Regions from separate parts of the Streptomyces sp. NH27 genome, predicted to be linked through region 2. Evidence: riboswitches for the same ligand, from Rfam matches in the RefSeq annotation. Region 2 holds a riboswitch; the other holds the start of a gene.
The links. A riboswitch is a leader RNA that binds a small molecule or an ion and turns the genes downstream of it on or off. The one in region 2 is predicted to bind cobalamin.

Region 1: it holds a riboswitch for cobalamin, as region 2 does, so the genes downstream of both, metE (5-methyltetrahydropteroyltriglutamate--homocysteine S-methyltransferase) here and AC13HU_RS15680 (ABC transporter substrate-binding protein) in region 2, are expected to answer to the same signal.

Annotation. Positions count from the first base shown of each region.
Region 1 is NZ_JACEGK010000414.1:1,067-4,462, reverse strand. Features, by position in the region: gene AC13HU_RS27620 (phosphatase PAP2 family protein) at 47-862, shown strand; gene AC13HU_RS27615 (SH3 domain-containing protein) at 1,051-1,467, opposite strand; cobalamin riboswitch at 1,724-1,943, shown strand; gene metE (5-methyltetrahydropteroyltriglutamate--homocysteine S-methyltransferase) at 2,105-3,396, shown strand, end outside.
Region 2 is NZ_JACEGK010000164.1:115-3,510, reverse strand. Features, by position in the region: gene AC13HU_RS15690 (transcriptional regulator) at 1-42, opposite strand, end outside; gene AC13HU_RS15685 (G1 family glutamic endopeptidase) at 506-1,213, shown strand; cobalamin riboswitch at 1,492-1,693, shown strand; gene AC13HU_RS15680 (ABC transporter substrate-binding protein) at 1,713-2,810, shown strand; partial or broken gene AC13HU_RS15675 (iron chelate uptake ABC transporter family permease subunit) at 2,807-3,396, shown strand, end outside.

The DNA.
Region 1 (3,396 bases), on a different contig from region 2:
CCGCCGAAGCGGCCCGACTCGGCAACGGATGCGGAGCCGCAGCACGATGATCCCAGCGTCCACCGTCAGCGGGGCCTCGCCCCGGCACCGGCGCGGTCTGTGGCCGCGACGTACGCGGGTCGCGGCCGCCCGGTGCGGATGCGCCCCGCACCGCGGCGGCTCGCCGTGCGGGCGGGCCGGTTCCGCGCCGCGGCCCGGCCGGGTCCGCCGGGCCGGGCCGGCGTTCGCCCTGTTCGCCCTGCCCGCGGTCCTGTTCGCGCTGCTGCTGTGGGCACTGGGCGCACGCGACGGCGCACCGATCGGACCCGACGGCTGCCTGCACCACTGGGTGGTGGCCCATCGATCGGCCGACCTGACCGCGGCCGCCCACCTGCTGGACTCGACCGCGGCCGGCCTGCTTCCGTACGTCGCGGTGATGCTGGCCGGATGGACCGGGTGCGCGCACCGGACGGCGTCGCGGCGGGAGGTGTCGGCGGCGCTCGGCGCGGTCGTGATCCTGCTGACCGGGCAGGCGGTCCGCCTCGCGGTCGTGTTCGCGCTGGCCCGGCCCAGACCGCCGGTGGCCGATTGGGCCGCGCTCAGCACCGACTGGGCGTTCCCCTCCGGGTACGCCACAACGTCCGTGCTCACCGCGGGACTTCTCGCCTGGGCGGTCCTGCGCAGCGACGCACCCCGCGGGGCGGTCCGGCTCGACGTGCTGGGCTGCCTGCTGTGGGTGGCCGCCATCAGCGCCACCCGGATCTACCTCGGCGTGCAGTGGCCCACCGACGAGCTGGGCGGCTGGCTGCTGGGCGCGGCCTGGCTCGCCCTGACGCTGCCGATCCTGTCGGGACTCGCCGGCCCGGCCGGCCGCACGCTCTGACATGCGTCACTCGGCCGCCGCGTCGACTCACCACACGGAAAGCGCGGAAGGCACGGTCCCCGGCGGGGGAAGATCGTCCTCACCGCGCGGGTCGTGCCGGGGGTCGGCTCGCGGGGGTCCGACATGGCGGCCCGGAGCCGCGTGCGGGACCTGCCGCGACTCCGGGATGCCCTTGGTCCGTGGGACGGTCAGCCCTTGGCGCCCTTCGGCACCGCGTTCATCACGGCGGTGCTGCTGCGCAGGACGTCCTTGCAGTAGGAGACGGTGCCGGTGTTGTCCACGTACTTCGCCGAGACCCAGTTGTTGTTGTCGCGCAGCAGGTACCAGATGTCGTTGCCCTCGATGTTCTGGGCGCGGACCTTGCAGCGCAGACCGACCTGCTGGTGGTAGCTCAGCGAGCCCTTGACGGACGAGTCCGTGCTGGGGAACTGCCGCTGCACGACGCCGTCACCGGCGACGACCGTGCCGTACGGAAGGGCCGGGGTGGCGGCCTGGGCTGCCGTCGCGCCGAGCAGCGTGGTGCCGAGTGCCACGGCGGTGGTCAGCGCGCTCGCGCCGATGATGATGCGGCCTCGGAGAGTAGGAAGAGCAGCGGATGTCGCCAAGGGACTTCTCCTGTTCCTGATGTGCGGTGAGACGCATGGGCACCGCCGAAAGTACGCCGCACAATCTCCAACAGTGCGGATAAATCGCCGTGTTGAGCCGAACGTGCGAGGCTCTCACCCGTCTGCGGACTCCGCGGCCACCTGGACGGGGGCGGCGGTCCCGCGCAGGGCGCGCCGATGCTGCCGACGGTGTACGAGGCGGGCATCGACCGGCTGCCGCGGGCCGGAGGCGGACGGGCGCCGCGCCCCGGGTCGTATGCTGGCGGGTGCAGCTGGTTCGCCCCTGTCCGCCAGACAGGCGCGTCGTAAGAGGGAACCCGGTGGGAATCCGGGACTGCCCCGCAGCGGTAAGTGGGAACGATAGCCGTCATCAGCACTGGGTCCGAGCCGCGGACCTGGGAAGCGACGGTCAGTAGGTGTCTGCCCCGGCAGGCGAGCCCGCGAGTCCGAAGACCTGCCCGTTGCCCGTACGCGACCGATCGCGTGCGGATATCCCGGTGACCTCGTGGGCGGGTCGGCGTACATATCAGGCGGAGGAGCGTCCCCATGAGGCGTGTCCGATCCGTCCCGTTCGCCGCCTTCGCGCCCGCGTCCCGTCCCCGGGATGCCAGGGAGACATCTCGCGAAGGAGATTTCCGTGTCAGCAAAGCCCGCAGCCGCGGCAGCACGGGCCACCGTGTACGGCTACCCCCGCCAGGGACAGCACCGGGACCTGAAGAAGGCCGTCGAGGGCTACTGGAAGGGCCGCGTCACCGCGGACGCCCTCCGGGAGACCGCGGCCGATCTACGCCGGTCCAACTGGCGGCAACTCGCCGACGCCGGCGTCCATGAGGTACCCACCGGCGACTTCTCGTACTACGACCACGTCCTCGACACCAGCGTCATGGTCGGCGCCGTCCCCGAGCGGCACCGTGCCGCCGTCGGCGCCGACCCGCTCAACAGCTACTTCGCGATGGCCCGCGGCACCCAGGACGTGGCGCCGCTGGAGATGACGAAGTGGTTCGACACCAACTACCACTATCTGGTGCCCGAGTTGGGCCCCGACACGGTCTTCGCCGCCGACTCCGCCAAGCAGGTCGGCGAGTTGCGGGAGGCCCTCGCGCTCGGGCACACCCCGCGGCCGGTGCTGGTCGGCCCCTTGACCTACCTGCTGCTCGCCAAGCCCGCCCCCGGGGTGCCGGCCGACTTCGAGCCGCTGACCCTGCTGGACCGGCTGCTGCCGGTGTACGCCGAGGTGCTCGCCGACCTGCGGGCCGCCGGCGCCGAGTGGGTGCAGCTCGACGAGCCCGCCCTGGTCCAGGACCGCACGCCCGACGAGCTGAACGCCGCCGCCCGCACCTACCGCGAGCTGGGCGCCCGCACCGACCGGCCGAAGCTGCTCGTCGCCTCCTACTTCGACCGGCTCGGCGAGGCGCTGCCGATCCTGGTCAGGGCCCCGATCGAGGGCCTGGCCGTCGACTTCACCGGCGCGGCCGCCGCCAACCTCGACGACCTCGCCGCCGTCGGCGGGCTGCCCGGCAAGCGGCTGGTGGCGGGCGTCGTCAACGGCCGCAACATCTGGATCAACGACTACGAGAAGTCGCTGTCCACCCTGGCCACCCTGCTCGGCCTCGCCGGCCGGGTCGACGTGGCCGCGTCCTGCTCCCTGCTGCACGTGCCGCTGGACACCGCACCCGAGCAGGACATCGACCCGCAGGTGCTGCGCTGGCTCGCCTTCGCCCGGCAGAAGACCGCCGAGATCGTCACGCTGGCCAAGGGCCTGGTGCAGGGCACCGACGCCATCGCCGCGGAGATCGCCGCGAACCGCGCCGACCTCGCCTCCCGCGCCGGTTCCCCGATCACCCGCGACCCGGCCGTACGCGCCAGGGTCGCTGCCGTCACCGACGCCGACGGCCGCCGCTCCCAGGCGTACCCCGAGCGCGCCGCCGC
Region 2 (3,396 bases):
GACCCGGGCAAGATCGGCGTGGGTGAAGTGAATTCGCAACATTGCTCCCCCAAGCAATAGCAAAATATCATTGCGCCGTTCAACTACCCCGAAGGACGACAGCGTACTCACAGCTGGTTCCCTGGGCACTCATACGCCGATTTCTCCACACCGGTACACCGAGTCGATCGCGAATCCCGCGTCCGCGACGTTCCGCGCGACGTTCCACGCGCCGCCCCGCTCGCGGTCGAACACGCCGAGCCCGGCCCGCCGCCCACGCGGCGCACGAACGCCCCTTCGGCCCAACGGACTTCACCCGAAGGGACTGTCACCACTCGGAGTGTTGTCATGTTCACGCCATTGCGGCATCCGGTAGCTGCCTTTCCCTTCCGGCACCCCCACCGCAGGCAGCAGCATCGCTACACCGGCCTTGTCGGCAAGCCTCCCCCACCACCAGACGGGCCACGGACGGCAGGTCGACTCCCCCCACCACCCTCGCAACTCCCACACCATTGGAGTTCACCGGATGCACACCTTCCGCACCGCCGCCCCCACAAGGGCTGCCGCCGCCGCGCTGCTCGCGCTGTCCTGCGCCTCCCTCGCCGGACCCGCAAGCGCCGCCGCCCCCACCGTCGAGTTCGGCGCCCACCACTTCGCCCAGCCGCTGCACGGCTTCTCGGGCGACAGCAACTGGGGCGGCTACATCGCCCAGGGCTCGTTCACCAGCATCTCCGGCTCGTGGACGATGCCCGAGGTCACCTGCAACTCCTCGAACGACCTCTACGCGCCCTGGATAGGCATCGACGGCTACGGCTCGCAGACGGTCGAGCAGACCGGCGTCCAGGTGGACTGCTCCAGCGGCAGCCCCGAGTACTCGGGCTGGTACGAGATGTACCCGGCCGCGCCCGTGTACTACAACGAACCGGTCGACGCCGGCGACGTGTTCACCGCCAGCGTGGTCGCCAGCGGCGGCAGCTCGTACAGCCTGAAGCTGGCCGACACCACCAAGGGCTGGTCGAAGACCACGCAGTCGTCGCTCAACGCGTCCGACGCGAGCGCCGAGGCCGTGATCGAGTCGCCCACCGGCAGCTACCCGTCCTTCAACGAGCAGGACTTCAGCGGCATCACCGTCAACGGCCAGTCCTTCGACACCTACAACCCCGAGGCCATCGACAGCGGCCCGTACACCGAGACCGCCCTCAACGGCGGTTCGTTCTCGATCATCCCGGGCTGACGCTCGTCATCTTCCCTCGGGACTTCCCTCGGGGCCGGACGCGTTCCCCCGCGCCCGGCCCCGTCGCGCGCCCTCGGCCGTCCGGCCGACGCCCGACGCACGCTGCCCGGGCCCGGGCTCGGCCTCAGCGCGTCCGGCGGGCACCCACCTCGCCGGGCCCCCACCGTCTGATGCGTCGGGCCGCCGGACCGCCCGGTTCGGACCGCCGGCGCACCCTGACGCGCAGGTCGGTGCGCCTTGGGACCCCCTCCTGCCGGTCGGGCGGGTTGTCGCGTTTGGTAGCGTGCGCGTGCCGTGGTGCTCGGGAAACCGGTGGGAAACCGGTGCGGCCCTCGCCACTGTAGCCGCGGAGTTGCGCGGCCCTCGCCGACCGTCGAAGCGGTCGGGGCCACTGGGCGGACCACGACGGGTCGCCTGGGAAGGTCGGCCGTGGAGCATCGATGCGGAAGCCAGGAGACCGGCCACGGCGCGACATCTTCCACGAGGGTTTGGAGAACACGTGCCGACCAGCGCGCTGCGCCCGTTCCGCCGCATCCATCAGCTCATACGCCCGGGCGCGCGCCCGGGACCCGACCGTACCGCGCGCCCGCGCCGGGCCCGCCCCGTCCGGCTCGCTGCCGCCGGCTCGGCCCTGCTCGCCCTCGGCGCCCTGGGCGCCTGCACGGGAGCACCCGCCGCGAACGGCCCCGCCACCTCCACCGGTTCCGGCCACCCCACCGCGGTGAGCGTGCGCAGTTGCGGCGCCACCACGACCGTGTCCACACCCCCGAAGCGGCTGGTCACCCTCAACGAGGGCGCCACCGAGGTCGCCCTGGCCCTGGGTCTGCAGTCGCGGATGGCGGGCACCGCCTACCTCGACGACACGATCCCGGCCAAGTGGAAGGCCGCCTACGACTCCGTACCGGTGCTCAGCAAGGAGTACCCGACCAAGGAGAAGCTGCTCGCGGCGCGCCCCGACTTCCTCTACGCCTCCTACAGCAGCGCCTTCACCGACAAGGTGGCCGGCACCCGCGCGGAGCTGGATTCCGAGCACATCCCCTCCTACCTGTCGCCGTTCGGCTGCGCCGACAGCAAGCAGGTGCCGGCCGCGTCCTTCGAGGCGGTGTGGGCCGAACTGGCGGACGTCGCCAAGGTCTTCGGGGTGCCGGAGCGGGCCGCCGCCATCGAGCGGCAGCAGAAGCAGGCGCTGGCCGGCCTGACCGCCCAGGGCGCGGGCAAGGGCCTGAACGTGCTCTGGTACGACTCCGACACCAAGACCCCCTTCGTCGGTGCCGGCCACGGCGGACCGCAGCTCATCCTCGACGCCGTCGGCGCGCACAACGTCTTCGGCTCGCTGCCGGGCGGCTGGCAGAGCGCCGGCTGGGAGAAGGTGGCCGCCGCGAACCCGGACGCCATCGTCCTCGCGGACGCCGGCTGGGACACGGCGAAGTCCAAGATCGCCTACCTGGAGCACGATCCCGTGCTGAGCCGGCTCACCGCCGTCCGCAAGCGGGCCTTCGTCGTCGTGCCGTTCTCGGAGTCGACGCCGGGCGTGCTCCTGGCCGACGGTGCCGCCAAGGTCGCGGCAGGACTGGCCGAGCTGCACGCCGCCTCGTGACGGCCGCCGACCCCGCCACCGACCCCGTCACCGCGCGCCCGGCAGGATCGATGCGCGCGGCGGTGGCGCTGGCCGTGTCCGCCGCCGCGCTGCTGGCGATGTGCCTGCTCGGTCTTGCCGTCGGCTCGGTGCACGAGCCGCCGCGGGTGGTGGCCGATGTCGTCCTGCGTCGGCTGGGCCTGGGCGACCACCAGGTCACGCTGCTGGACGACCAGATCGTCTGGCAGTTGCGGCTGCCGCGCGTGGTCGGCGCCGCCGCCACGGGCGCCGGGCTCGCGGTCTGCGGCGCGGTGCTCCAGACGCTGACCGGCAACGACCTGGCCGATCCGTACCTGCTCGGCATCTCCGACGGTGCCGCCGTCGGCGCGGTCACCGTGCTGGTCCTGGGTGTCGGCTCCGGCGCGGCGGCCATCGGTGCACTGCCGCTGGCCGCCTTCGCCGGCGCGTTGCTCGCCACCGCCGTCGTCATGGCCCTGGCCGGTGCGGGTTCGTGGGCGCTGCCGGGCACGCGGACCGTCCTGGCCGGGATCGCCGTGGGGCAGATGTGCGCCGCGTTCACCTCCTTCGTCGTGCTGGTCCTCGGCGA